Regions from separate parts of the Blautia sp. CGZ-1-C1 genome, predicted to be linked through region 2. Evidence: a T-box and tRNA genes for the amino acid it is inferred to sense, from the RefSeq annotation. Region 2 holds a T-box; the other regions hold tRNA genes.
The links. A T-box is a leader RNA that pairs with one kind of tRNA and senses whether it is charged. The one in region 2 lies ahead of thrS (threonine--tRNA ligase), so its partner is inferred to be a tRNA-Thr.
Positions count from the first base shown of each region.

Region 1 (4,829 bases), on a different contig from region 2:
TCCCTCCTTAGAGTCATGGATATCTGCGCAGAAGAATCCTGTTCTTACAAACTGGAAGCTGTCATAGCCTTTTGCTTCCATCAGTGCAGGCTCTACATAAGCAGTAACTTTAGTCAGAGAATTCGGATTTACGTTCAGTGAACCGTCTTCCTTGTTGTATACACCTTTTTCCTCATCTACGATATTCTCATAGAGACGAACTTCTGCTTTGCCAGCCTGGCTTGCTTCTACCCAGTGAATTGTTCCTTTTACCTTTCTGCCATCCGGTGCGTTTCCACCCTTTGTTTCCGGATCATAAGTACAATGTACTACGCGTACTGTACCATCTTCGTCTGCTTCGTATCCTGTACATGTTACAAAATATGCATTCATAAGACGAACCTCTGTGCCAGGGAACATTCTCTTATATTTCTTAGGCGGATCTACCATGAAATCCTCTCTCTCAATATAAAGTTCTCTGCCAAATGGCATCTTACGTGTTCCAAGTTCTTCGTTCTCCATATTATTCGTAGCTTCCAGATACTCAATTTCACCTTCCGGATAGTTATCGATCACAAGTTTGATCGGATCAAGGATTGCCATCAGACGCGGACGTTTCAGTTTCAGGTCCTCGCGGATACAGTACTCAAGCATTGCGTAATCAACAGAGCTGTTTGCCTTGGATACACCACAAAGCTCAACAAACATCTTGATAGATTCCGGTGTGAAGCCACGACGGCGCAGTGCTGCGATGGAAACCAGACGCGGATCATCCCATCCGTCTACAATTCCTTCTTCTACAAGTTTCTTGATATAACGTTTACCTGTGACAACATTTGTCAGGTAAAGTTTTGCAAATTCAATCTGTTTCGGAGGCTGCGGATATTCCAGTTCTCTTACAACCCAGTCATACAGCGGTCTGTGGTCCTCGAATTCCAGTGTACAGATGGAATGTGTGATTCCCTCGATTGCATCTTCGATCGGATGAGCGAAGTCATACATCGGATAGATGCACCATTTATCGCCTGTTCTGTGGTGTGTCATATGAGCAACACGATAAATAACCGGGTCTCGCATATTCATGTTCGGAGATGCCATATCAATCTTAGCGCGGAGTACTTTCTCTCCGTCTGCATATTTACCCTCTTTCATCTCCTCGAAAAGCTGAAGATTCTCTTCAACAGTTCTGTTTCTGTATGGGCTCTCTTTACCTGGCTCTGTAAGTGTTCCGCGGTATTCACGGATCTGATCTGCTGTCAGGTCGCATACGTATGCTTTTCCTTTCTGGATCAGCTTTACAGCAGCTTCATACATCTGGTCAAAATAGTCAGATGCAAAGAAAAGTCTGTCTTCCCAGTCAGCACCCAGCCATTTGATATCAGCTTTAATAGATTCTACAAATTCGCTTTTCTCTTTTGTAGGGTTTGTATCATCAAAACGCATGTTGAATTTGCCGTTATACTCCTGAGCAAGGCCATAGTTTAAAAGAATAGATTTCGCATGACCGATATGAAGATATCCATTCGGTTCCGGCGGAAAACGTGTATGCACGGTGTCATAAACACCCTCTGCTAAATCTTTATCAATAATATTCTCAATAAAATTCTTGGAAACTGTTTCGTTCTCCATCTTTTTCCCTCCTGTTTTCGTATTTTATACATGTTTCATGTCACTGCATTATCTGCCCGTACCCACAAAACCAGTATATCCGTTATTTTCAGTTATAATATAAGTACATTTTATTAACTATATTGATTTTCCTTCTATTAAGCACAAACGAATGAATTTATATTATCATTGGAAATTCCATCTGTCAACTGTTTCCACAATGGTGGCAAGCCTTATTTTATGCACTATTGAGGCTGATACTGACATCTGTTTTGCCATTTTAAGTTTCCGGTTTTCTTGACGAAATCTGTGTTAACACTTATAATTATCTCAATATATACGATTATACCAATATATTCAGGAGGTGCAGCAACATGAGTAACGCATTGCCAATCGAAGATTTAAGCAAAACTTACCTCGAACATTCTATGGTAATTAACAACTTCGTTATTAAAATTGGAAGTCAGATTAAAGATAGTCTTTGTCGTGTTTTTGGTGACGGTGTTCAGTACGAATGGCGTGAAAATGACGACAAAGTAATCATTCCTGATGTATCAATCATCTGCAACCTGAGAGATCGTAAAAACATTTCTTTTACCGGCATTCCTCGCTTTGTAATGGAGGTTTTATCCAATGCCACTGAAGAATATGACCGCCACGAAAAAATGGATATTTACTGTAAAGTCGGTGTTTCTGAGTACTGGATTGTTGACTGGAGAAAAAAATCTGTAGAAATTTATCTTTTTGACTTTAAAGAAGATGGTACTGGTTATCCGTATCTTTATAAAACAGTTACCGCTCAGAATAAAGAAGATTTACAACTGGTTATGTTTCCAAACTTGAAGATAACTTTTGATGAGCTATTTGATATTGGGGAATATTAACATTGTCAATGGGACTGCTGTCCGATTGTTAGCGTTGAATATTCTACCTGAATCCATTATAACATAGCCCAAAAGGAGCGTGATTGTATGGCTTTATCTAAAGAAGAATCTTATACCATTGAAGATATCTATGCTTTGCCAGACGGAGAAAGAGCCGAGCTTATTGATGGACACATCTATTATATGGCACCACCAACCTATAAACACCAGAAAATCGTTATGGAACTCTCCGCTTCTATCCGTAATTATATAAAACAACACAAGGGATCTTGTGAAGTGATTCCTGCACCATTCGCAGTACATCTTGACGAAGCAAGTAATACCTACGTAGAACCGGATATTTCTGTAATCTGTGATAAAAATAAGCTTGATGATAACGGTTGTAATAATCTTCAGCATCTTAATGGATGTACACTGGTAGAATGCTTTTGCTCCGATTTTTCTTATACTTGATGGTAATTCTCTCAGAAATCAATCTCTGTTTCCAGAGGAACACGGGTCTTCGACACTTGTGAGGCAGATAAATAGCAATAGTCACGGGTGCAGATTATTAAAGAGAATAAACCTATCAACTGAGCCATTTTGGGAAATAAGGCATAAACCAACGGGATAGTTTACGTTACTGTTCACTCCGTTCTCAGTAACGTAGCCAAAATTCATTCCAGATTGCCTGCGGCAATGGAATTTTGGCTTGTATGTCTCGGGATTTTGGCATATTTATGCCAAAACACCTCGCGGGATAGTGGTGGTGTGTGAACAGTAACTATTTTACTCTTTTTTATTTTTTCAGACTCATCTGCATATTGATTTCATGATCTGCATATGCTATAATGCCAGTAGGCAAAAGGTATTAAAGTGTTTATAACAAAAAGAATGAAAGCCCTTGAAGTTGCAGCTTCTTGGGCTTTCTTCTTATTGTTAGGGCAAGGCCCTGTAATTATTGGGTTTGACGGGTGTTTTTTGTTAATTTACCTGCAAAAGTCAGGTTTTGATTACTTTTGAGGTACCGAGGTTCAAGAAATCCTTTATTTTCAAGCATTAAAAAAAGCTGATGACGGGAATTGAACCCGTGACCCCTTCCTTACCAAGGAAGTGCTCTACCTCTGAGCCACATCAGCATCGTGTCGGATTTACCGCTCACATTTGGATATGTTACCAGAACTTAACCGTATTGTCAATCCCTATTTTTTAACTTTTTTATTTTTATAAAAATTACCTTCAGTTAAAATTCTGTATTTTTTATTTACGGAGCTGTTCCAGTTGTTCTTTTATTTTGGTGCGGATTCTGCGGAGTGCGTTGTCTATAGATTTTGGTGTTTTTCCCATAAGTTCGGCAATCTCTCCGTAGCCGTTTCCTGCCAGATAGTATTCCAGTACCTGATTCTCCATTGGGCTTAATGTGGTAGTGATCTCTTGTTCCAGATTCTCAACGTTTTCCTGGTCGATGATGATCGATTCCGGATTTTCTACCCAGGTATCACCAAGATGTTCTTCGTTCTCTCCGCCCTGCTCACTGAGAGAGACATATGAGTTAAGCGGCTGATGTTTCTGCCTGTTAGAACTCTGGATTGCATTGTAAATCTGTCTGTCCACGCATATGCCCGCAAAAGTCTGAAATGTGGCATCTTTGTCCGGCTGGTAGTCGCGGACTGCCTTAAACAGTCCGATCATACCTTCCTGTATCAGATCATCATTCTCCCCGCCTATCAGGAACATGGTCCTTGCTTTCTTGCGGACCATGTTCTTGTATTTTTCCATAAGATAGTCGAGAATCTCTGACTCTCCGTTTTTAAAGCGAAAGATTAATTCTTCATCCTTGATTCCGTCATACTGTTTCATCAATTTAAACCTTCCGTTTTCCATAAATCTTGCTATTAACTGAAACAATTCTATTCTGCTGCACAACCAATACGCTATTTACACCAAAACAGATTAACCACATAACCCTCTAATAACTAATGTAAATATGGCACTTATTTCTTCTGCATTCTCTGACGTACGATCTCATAGCCGAGTACGCCTGCTGCTACTGATGCATTCAGGGAATCAATATCCCCCTTCATCGGAATAGATGCTACAAAATCACATTTCTCGCGAATCAGTCTGCTTACTCCCTCACCTTCGTTACCGATCACAACTCCGATCGGACCTGTAAGATTCAGGTTATACATAGTTTCTCCACCCATATCTGCGCATACAAACCACACACCCTGCTCTTTCAGCTCATCAATGGTATGTCCCAGATTTGTCACTTTTGCAACAGGTGTATAGTTTAATGCACCTGCTGAAGTCTTGGCAACTGTAGAGGTCAGTCCTACTGCACGTCTCTTCGGAATGATCACGCCATGTGCTCCTGCC
Region 1 covers NZ_JBWLUT010000104.1:31,568-36,396, forward strand. Annotated here, with positions in the region: gene AC058W_RS09410 (glutamine--tRNA ligase/YqeY domain fusion protein) at 1-1,608, opposite strand, end outside; gene AC058W_RS09415 (Uma2 family endonuclease) at 1,962-2,471, shown strand; partial or broken gene AC058W_RS09420 (Uma2 family endonuclease) at 2,559-2,858, shown strand; tRNA gene AC058W_RS09425 (tRNA-Thr) at 3,518-3,589, opposite strand; gene sigH (RNA polymerase sporulation sigma factor SigH) at 3,711-4,310, opposite strand; gene rlmB (23S rRNA (guanosine(2251)-2'-O)-methyltransferase RlmB) at 4,445-4,829, opposite strand, start outside.
Region 1: it has a tRNA-Thr gene. The T-box ahead of thrS (threonine--tRNA ligase) is inferred to sense a tRNA for this amino acid. The anticodon was not compared.

Region 2 (4,829 bases):
GTTCGTTTTCCGGAAAAAGAAGCTGTCGAACTTCAGAAGGAGCTCTCCGCTGAAGGAAATGTGACAGGAATTATGACAACGGATTATATCTGTAATCCGGAAAATATGCAGTTACGTCTTAAGAAACATATGGATAAGATCAAAGAGTCTGATCTTGTTTTAGTATTCTCCTGTGGTGTTGGTGTACAGACCATTTCAGAATATCTGGATGACAAGAAAGTATGCGCAGCCTGCGATACATATCCGGTACCTGGTTTCCAGGGCGTGACACCGTTAGAGTATAAATGTGATCAGTGTGGTGAGTGTTATCTGAACCTTACCGGCGGAATCTGCCCGATCACAGCATGTTCCAAGAGTCTTGTAAACGGCCAGTGCGGCGGTTCCAAGAATGGCAAATGCGAAGTGGACAGCGATATGGAATGTGGATGGGAGCGCATCTACAGACGTCTGAAAGAGATCGGACGCCTTGATCTGCTGAAATGCCCGACACAGATTCATAATTTCGCAACAGATGATGATGTGAAATAATATAGAAGCATAAGTTACGATACTGTTCACTTAGAATTGCAGCGCGGATTTATATATAGGGCATAAGGCCGGAATATTTGAGCATTGTATGAGTATTGCAGATATGCTTTGTAGTTATGTTTTGTGGAATGTATATAAATGGAGTGGACAGTATTCAAGATTAATTATATTGATTGGAGTAATGTACAATGAAAATGAAAGAATTATTCGATCGTGGTGAATTTGTAGTTTCTGCAGAGGTGGGACCGCCAAAAGGAATCCATGTGGATGAGCTGGTAGAAGAAGCCAAAACTTATCTAAAAGATGTTCATGCAGTTAACGTAACAGATAACCAGTCTTCTGTTATGCGTCTTGGATCTTCTTGCTATGTGTAAGGTTCTTAAGGATGCCGGTATGGATCCGATTTTCCAGCTTGCATGCCGTGACAGAAACCGTATCGCTCTGGAATCTGACCTTTTAAGTGCAGCAATGCTTGGTATTGAGAATATTCTTTGTCTGACAGGCGACCATACAAAGATGGGTGATCACCCACAGGCAAAACCGGTATTTGACCTTGATTCCGTATCCCTTCTTCACACAGTGAAGCTTCTGGAATCCGGTGTAGACCTTGGCGGAAATGAACTGGTTGGTGAGCCGCCTAAATTCTCCAAAGGTGCTGTTGTATCTCCATGCAGCGACTCCGTTGATGCACAGCTTGCAAAGATGGAAAGAAAAGTTGCAGCAGGTGCAGATTACTTCCAGACACAGGCTGTATTTGAGCCGGAGAAATTCATCAAATTCATGGAGAAAGCAAAACAGTTCGGAAAACCGGTACAGGTTGGCATCATCATTCCGAAATCCGCTGGAATGGCTAAATTCATGAACAACAACGTTGCCGGTATCCACGTTCCGGATGAGATGATCGAGGAACTCAAAGCCGACAAAGAAAAGACAAAAGCAGGTATCACAGGTGTTGAGATCGCCGCACGTATCATCAAAGAGTGCAAGCCATATTGTCAGGGTGTACATATCATGGCACTTGGCTGGGAATCCAAGATCCCGGATCTGCTGAAACTGGCTGAGATCTGATTTTTACGAGGAAATTAGCCGAATCTGTTATCTGGTATAGGACCAGATAGCGAAAGCGGATTACAAATATCCGCCAGACATTGAGATTATAAGGTAATTGAACTGAGATATATCATAAAAAGTACATGAGGAGCTGCCCTGTTCACATATGAAAATGTATGTGGACGGGCAGCTTTTTGTATTATATCTTTATTGTTCACTTTGTTTGCAGCAAGACACTTTGTAATGTAAAAATATGAATCTCTTTGTGCAAAACCTAAGGAGTATTGTATATCACGGAATCGTGAGAACAGTAATTTTTAGGTTACTGTTCACACTCCACTATTCCGCGAGGTGTTTTGGCATGAATATGCCAAAATCCCGAGACATACCGCGCGAATTTATGCGATTAGCATAAATTCTGTGCATCGCGAAGCGTGTTGCTGTGAACGGAGTGAACAGTAACATTTTTAGCATTTTGATGATTGACAAATTTATTCTTCAAGTTTATAATAGGCGGCAGAAAAGATAAGAAAGACCAACACGCTGAAGAGAAGAGTACGCTGAGAAACGTTACAGAGAGAAATGCATTTTGGTGCAAGCATTTTATCGCGAACCAGCCGAAGACCACCTCTGAGTGACTTTAATACAGTCCGGTGATTCCGTTACCATCAAATGAAGTGGTTCTGATAAGACAGAACAATCGGGGTGGAACCGCGAGTATATGATATCTCGTCCCCTACAGTATTTAACCGTACTGTAGGGGACTTTTTTTATTTCTTTCTTTTGCCCCTTTGCAGTACAAAAGCACCGGCAGAAATTTTTTAAGAAATTCTGCTATATATTTTGGATTGGCATGCTGTACTATAAGTCAGTGTGCATCTGAAAAATATAAAAACAAATTATAAAAAGGAGATAATGACCATGATCGTAACATTAAAAGACGGCTCAAAAAAAGAATACGCCGAAGCTAAATCAGTAATCGACATCGCTTACGACATCAGCGAGGGACTTGCACGTGCAGCCTGTGCAGGAGAAGTAAACGGAGAAGTTGTTGACTTAAGAACAGTTCTTGACAGTGACTGCGAATTAAACATCCTCACAGCCAAAGATGAGAAGGGACTTGCAGTTCTTCGTCATACAGCATCCCACGTACTTGCTCAGGCAGTACAGACCTTATATCCGGATGCAAAGGTTGCTATCGGACCTTCTATCGATACAGGATTCTACTATGATTTCGACTGTCCTCCATTTTCCCGTGATGACCTGGATGCAATCGAAAAAGAAATGAAGAAGATTATCAAAAAAGGCGCAAAAATCGAGCGTTTCACAAAATCAAGAGAAGACGCCATTGCATACTTCAAAGAGAAAAACGAGCCATATAAAGTAGAACTTGTGGAAGACCTTCCAGATGGAGCAGAAATCTCCTTCTATTCTCAGGGAGACTGGACAGATCTCTGTGCAGGACCTCACCTTATGAGCGTAAAAGGCGTGAAAGCATTCAAGCTTCTCTCCTCTTCCAGCGCTTACTGGAGAGGCAGCGAAAAGAACGCAATGCTGACACGTATCTACGGAACAGCTTATGCTTCCAAAGATGAACTGAAAGAGCATCTTGAGCAGATGGAAGAAGCAAAGAGACGTGACCACAACAAACTTGGCCGTGAGATGAAAATCTTTACAACTGTAGATGTAATCGGACAGGGACTTCCGCTTATCATGCCAAACGGTGTCATCATCATGCAGGAACTTCAGCGTTGGATTGAAGACGAAGAGACAAAACGTGGCTATGTAAGAACCAAAACTCCATTAATGGCTAAGAGTGATCTTTACAAGATTTCCGGTCACTGGGATCATTACAAAGACGGTATGTTCGTCCTCGGAGATGAAGAAACAGATAAAGAAGTATTTGCACTTCGTCCAATGACATGCCCATTCCAGTACTATGTATACAAAGCTGAACAGCACAGCTACCGTGACCTGCCACTTCGTTACGGTGAAACATCTACTCTGTTCCGTAACGAGGATTCCGGCGAAATGCATGGTCTGACACGTGTACGTCAGTTTACGATTTCTGAAGGACATCTGATTGTAAGACCAGACCAGATGGTGAAAGAGTTCAAAGACTGTATTGCACTTGCTCAGTACTGTCTGCAGGTTCTCGGCGTAGAAGAAGATGTAACTTACCATCTTTCCAAATGGGATCCGAATAACAGAGAAAAATATATTGGTGAACCGGAAGTATGGGAAGAGACAGAAGGCCATATCCGCCAGATGCTTGAAGAGCTGAATATTCCATTTACAGAGGATGTCGGAGAAGCTGCATTCTACGGACCTAAGGTTGATATCAACGCCAAGAACGTATACGGAAAAGAAGACACAATGATCACAATCCAGTGGGATGCTCTTCTTGCTGAACAGTTCGATATGTACTATATCGACGAAAACGGCGAAAAACAGCGTCCATACATCATCCATCGTACATCCATGGGATGTTATGAGAGAACACTGGCATGGCTGATTGAGAAATATGCAGGTATGTTCCCAACATGGCTTTGCCCGGAACAGGTTCGTGTCGTTCCGATTTCCGAGAAATTCCACGACTATGCTGCCAAAGTTGAAGCACAGTTAAAAGAAAACGGAATCCGCTGCTCCGTTGACCAGCGTTCCGAAAAGATGGGCTACAAGATCCGTGAAGCACGTCTTGCAAGAGTTCCATATATGCTCATCGTTGGTGCTAAAGAGGAAGAAGAAGGCAAAGTTTCTGTAAGAAGCCGTTACCTTGGCGATGAAGGAACGAAAGAACTTGACGACTTCCTTGCAGCAATCAAAGAAGAAATCAAGAATAAGACTATTCGTAAGATTGAAGTTCAGGAAGAGAATAAATAATTTGTATCTACAAGCATTGTATTGTTACGAAGAGGAAAGCAGGGACTAAAAACAGCCCCTGCTTTTTCTTGTTATTGTTAATTTCAAGTATCGGGGCATACTCATTAGATGGTTAAAATGCCAGCGTAAACGTGACGTTATTGAGCGTGAATATGCTTAAAAGACAAGATATTCGGTACGGCTTTACATCAAATATAATTGACAAATAGTTTGAGGATGCTTACAATAGCAGATAAGTGGTCTCTGCCGGATTGCAGTAGTGAATAAACAGAAGTTGACTTAATGAGAGCAGAGTGAATCAAGCAGGAAAGGAATTAGACAAATGAGCAATTGGGAAGCAAACGTCCGTAAAGTAATACCATATACAC
Region 2 covers NZ_JBWLUT010000160.1:5,350-10,178, reverse strand. Annotated here, with positions in the region: gene AC058W_RS14965 (methylenetetrahydrofolate reductase C-terminal domain-containing protein) at 1-528, shown strand, start outside; gene AC058W_RS14960 (hypothetical protein) at 717-902, shown strand; gene AC058W_RS14955 (methylenetetrahydrofolate reductase) at 895-1,596, shown strand; T-box leader at 2,113-2,318, shown strand; gene thrS (threonine--tRNA ligase) at 2,500-4,461, shown strand; gene hisC (histidinol-phosphate transaminase) at 4,784-4,829, shown strand, end outside.

Region 3 (4,829 bases), on a different contig from region 2:
AGAAAACCTATGCCTGCGAGAAAGAGGACGAGGCCGGATATTTTGCAGTATTGCTTCCTGTACGCAAGGTGCCGGAATACAGATTCCTTATAAAAATGGGAGAGACAGAGACAGAATGTTATGATCCCTATGCTTTTCCATGCCAGATCACAGAGGAAGAGGAGAAGGCTTTCTGCGCAGGTGTTTATTATGAGGCATATAAGAAGCTGGGTGCGCATCCTATGGAGATTAAAGGAGTGAAAGGTACTCTTTTTGCTGTCTGGGCTCCGAACGCAGTGAGTGTAAATATTGCAGGTGATTTTAATGGATGGATCGGACGTGCAACCATTATGCATCGTATGCCTATGTCCGGTATCTTTGAGCTGTTTGTTCCGGGCGTAGAAGCAGGAACACATTATAAATATGAAATTAAAGTTAAGGGTGGCGAAGTTCTGTTAAAGGCTGATCCTTATGGGAACAGTGCAGAGTATGATTCTGAGGGAGCATCTGTGGTAGCAGATGTAAGTGCTTTTCAGTGGAATGACGGAGACTGGATGAAAGAGCGTCACAGATTTGATGACAGGAAACAGCCAGTTTCTATATACGAAACATCTCTGGAGGAATGGAAATCTGCTGAGGAACTGGTGGAATTTCTGGCAGAGAAAGATTTTACCCATGTGGAACTCCATCCTGTGATGGAATACCTGGATGATATTACAGGTGGTTATTCTACATATGCATATTATGCACCTACTTCCAGATTTGGAAGCGTGGCGGATTTTCAGAAGCTGGTAGATGAGCTGCATCAGGCGGGGATCGGTGTGATCCTGGACTGGACACCTGCACAGTTTCCACGTTATGCCTCCGGTCTGGAGAAATTTGACGGAACACCTCTTTATGAGAGACAGAATCCGGCAGAGGCGATTCATCCGTTCTGGGGAACACTGCTCTATAATTACGGAAGCCCGATGGTTAAGGATTTTCTGATTTCCAATGCCTGCTTCTGGGCTGAGGTTTACCATGCTGACGGTCTGCGTATGGATGATGTGGATGCCATGCTGTATCTGGATTATGGCAGAAATCCGGGAGAGTGGACACCTAATATTTACGGAACCAATGAAAACCTGGATGCTCTGGAATTTCTGAAGCATCTGAATTCTGTGATAAAGGAGAGAAATCCCGGATTGCTTTTAGTTGCTCAGGAGAACGGACTCTGGCCGGAGCTGACAGACAGTGTGGGAAATGACCATCTGGGATTTGACTATAAATGGAGTGGTGGATGGACAAAAGATCTGCTTGAATATCTGAGCAAGGATCCTATTGAGAGAAAGAATTACCATGATCAGCTGACCATGTCCATGCTCTATGCATACTGTGAACATTATATTCTGACCCTTGGCAGCAGGGATGTTGGTACATTGAAGGATTTCGCAGATAGGCTGCCGGGAAGTGAAGAACAGAAGAATGCGCAGATCAGAGAGGCTTATGCTTATATGATGCTTCATCCGGGATGCAAGATGATGGCACCGGACAAAGATATGCCGAAAGAACTGGAATTATGTGTCAAAGACCTCAATAATATGTATCTTGCTCATTCTGCACTTTATCAGCTGGATGATGAATATGATGGATTTGAATGGGTTCAGCTGATGAAGTATGAGGAGAATGTGATCGCATTCATGAGAAAGACAGAGAAACCGGAAGAAACTATTCTGGCTGTTTGCAATTTCGCGGCAATTCCATATGAAAACTACAATGTGGGAGTTCCTTTTGCCGGCAAATATAAAGAAATCTTTAACAGTGATGATAAAAAGTACGGTGGTAATGGTGTAGTAAATACGAGAGTGAAAGCAGCGAAGAAGGCTGAGTGTGATGAGAGAGAGTATTCCATCACAGTAAAGCTTCCGGCACTTGGTGTGGCAGTCTTTACCTGCACTCCGGAAGAAACAGAGAAAAAGCCCGCTGCCGAGCATGGCCAGATCAAGAAATCCATTACCAAGACAAGAACTGTACGCAAGGCTGCCGGGAAAACAAAAGCAGCTGTAAAAACTGCAGTGAAACCGGTGACGAAAAAGGTGACAAAAGAAGCACCCCAAATAGTGAATAAAACGGAGGAGAAAATACCGGTCAAAAAGGACTTGACAGAGAAGAAATAATATTATAAACTAAATGCTGTGGCTGTCAGAATTATCAATTTCTGACAGATTACAGCATAAGCTGAAATAGCTCAGTCGGTAGAGCACTTCACTCGTAATGAAGGGGTCGTGAGTTCGAGTCTCATTTTCAGCTTGAAAGATATTGGGCAATTGTAATTTTATAGAAAATCCGCTATACTGAAAAGCAGAGTATAGTGGATTTTTTATGTTTTTATGGAGGTTCGTATGGTGAGTACCTTAAAATTGCCGGTAGGAATTGAAATGATTGTAAAGAGAAATTTACTTGACAATCTCGGGCCTATCCTTTAATATAACTTTTGGATTATACCAAATAAATAATGACCGGGAATCTATCAAGAAGAATGGTTGATTTCCGGTTTTCTTATGTGGACATCATGGTCAGGAGTGCCCGCAGACTGGATGGAACAGGACGGACCGGATATATCTATAATTGGAAAAATGGACATATACAGATGCGAAACCATGCAGAGACTGGCACTGTAACAGGCGTCAGCATTGGCATAAGCCGATGTAGGGGCGAGAGCTTTTACGCGTGGTTTTGTATCTTTTTTAGTTGGTAACTTTTTTACATGAAAGGAGCTGAGTATAGTTGGCAGAGATTTCACTTGAACTGAAAGAGATAAAGAAAAGTTTTACAGAAGGCGAAGCAGTTCTGGATAATATCAGTCTTGAGATCAGTAAAGGAGAGTTTATTACTTTGTTGGGATCTTCGGGATGCGGCAAGACGACAACGCTGCGAATCATTGCCGGTCTGGAACAGCCCGATGCAGGAAGTGTCTGGCTGGACGGCAGGGAAGTGACAGGTCTGGAGCCGAACCAGAGGGATGTGAATACGGTATTTCAGAATTATGCGCTCTTTCCGCATATGAATGTTGCGGAGAATATTGGCTATGGTCTGAAGCTGAAAAAAGTTCCTAAGAGTGAGATCAGGAAAAAAGTTTCTCAGATGCTGGAACTGGTTCAGCTTGAAGGATATGAAAAAAGAAAGCCTTCCGAACTCTCGGGCGGTCAGAAACAGAGAGTTGCCATTGCGAGAGCACTGGTGAATAATCCCAAAGTATTGCTTCTGGATGAACCGCTGGGAGCACTGGATCTGCAGCTTCGCCGTGCGATGCAGATAGAACTGAAGCATCTGCAGAAGAAACTGGGAATTACATTTATCTATATCACTCATGATCAGGAAGAAGCTATCAATATGTCTGACAGGATCGCGGTGATGAGGGACGGACGTATAGAGCAGATCGGAACACCGGATGAGATCTATAATCATCCAAAGACCAGTTATGTGGCAACATTTGTAGGAAATGCGAATATCCTGCATGGAGTTGCAGAGAGTATTCAGGGACAGAATGCAATCGTAAAAATTGGAAATGACAAGGTAATTGTAAAGCTTGAAGCAAGTCAGCAGGATACAAAGGATACAGGGGCAAAACAGCACCTTACAGCAGGAGAGAACGTAACTCTGGCTGTGAGAAGTGAAAATGTATTGTTACAGGAAGCTGCCGCAATCGGTGATACCGGTACAGATAACGGAGACATTGTTGATATAAGTATGGCAGGTGGGATTTCGGATATACATGATACGAATAGTATATCGGGCTTACAGGCGACTGTTACAGAGAAGAACTTTGCAGGAGGTCAGCTTCGTGTAACCCTGAAGCTGAGCGATGGTACACAATTGATTGCCAGCAGATACGGAATCGACGCATCCGTAGCAGAAGGCCAGACAGTAAGATGCAGTTTCCTGCCGGCAGATGCAGTACTGGTAGACAGGGAGGATATTCATGAAGAAGCGTAGAAGCCGTTCTGACAGTTCTGCATGGATGGCACTTCCACTGTACATTTTTACCATTGTGTTTGTGGTATGCCCTCTTATCTATATGGTGGCGCTTAGTTTTGCTACGCCGTCCAGAGGATTTGGGGTGACCTGGAAATTTACGCTGGACAATTACAGAAATATTCTGGAACCTGTATACCTGAATACATTTGTGGAATCACTGAAGCTGGCATTTACCAGTACGATAGTGATCGCTTTGATCGGCTATCCGTTCGGGTATTTCATGGCGAGGCTGCCGGAGCACAGAAAGAAAAAGGCACAGCTTCTGTTGTCCACACCGTTCTGGGTAAATTCCCTGATTCGTCTGTATGGCTGGATCATTATTCTGCAGAAAAAAGGACTTTTGAATTTTGTATTGATAAAACTCGGGATCATTGAGAAACCGCTGTCCATCCTGTACAGCTATCCGGCAATTGTGATCGGTATGATTTATGTGCTACTCCCGTTTATGATTATGTCTGTATACTCCAGCGCAGAGAAGCTGGACTGGTCTTATGTGGAGGCTGCCAGAGATCTTGGTGCATCCAGAATACAGGCATTTTTTACCATAACACTGAAGCTTACACTGCCCGGGTTGCTTTCGGGTGTGATCCTGACTTTCGTGCCATCCATGGGACTGTTCTTTATTGCAGATATCCTGGGCGGAAATAAAGTGGTACTTGTCGGAAGCCTGATCCAGGATCAGATGACAAGAGGAAGTAACTGGCCATTTGCAGCAGCACTTGCTGTGGTGATGATGGTACTTACAACTGTACTGATCATGATCTACAGGAAAGTGACAAATGCCAGAGAACTGGAGGGAATCGGATGAAAAAGAATTCAAGATTTGCCGGATT
Region 3 covers NZ_JBWLUT010000064.1:8,994-13,822, forward strand. Annotated here, with positions in the region: gene glgB (1,4-alpha-glucan branching protein GlgB) at 1-2,135, shown strand, start outside; tRNA gene AC058W_RS04745 (tRNA-Thr) at 2,196-2,268, shown strand; gene AC058W_RS04750 (ABC transporter ATP-binding protein) at 2,746-3,954, shown strand; gene AC058W_RS04755 (ABC transporter permease) at 3,941-4,804, shown strand; gene AC058W_RS04760 (ABC transporter permease) at 4,801-4,829, shown strand, end outside.
Region 3: it has a tRNA-Thr gene. The T-box ahead of thrS (threonine--tRNA ligase) is inferred to sense a tRNA for this amino acid. The anticodon was not compared.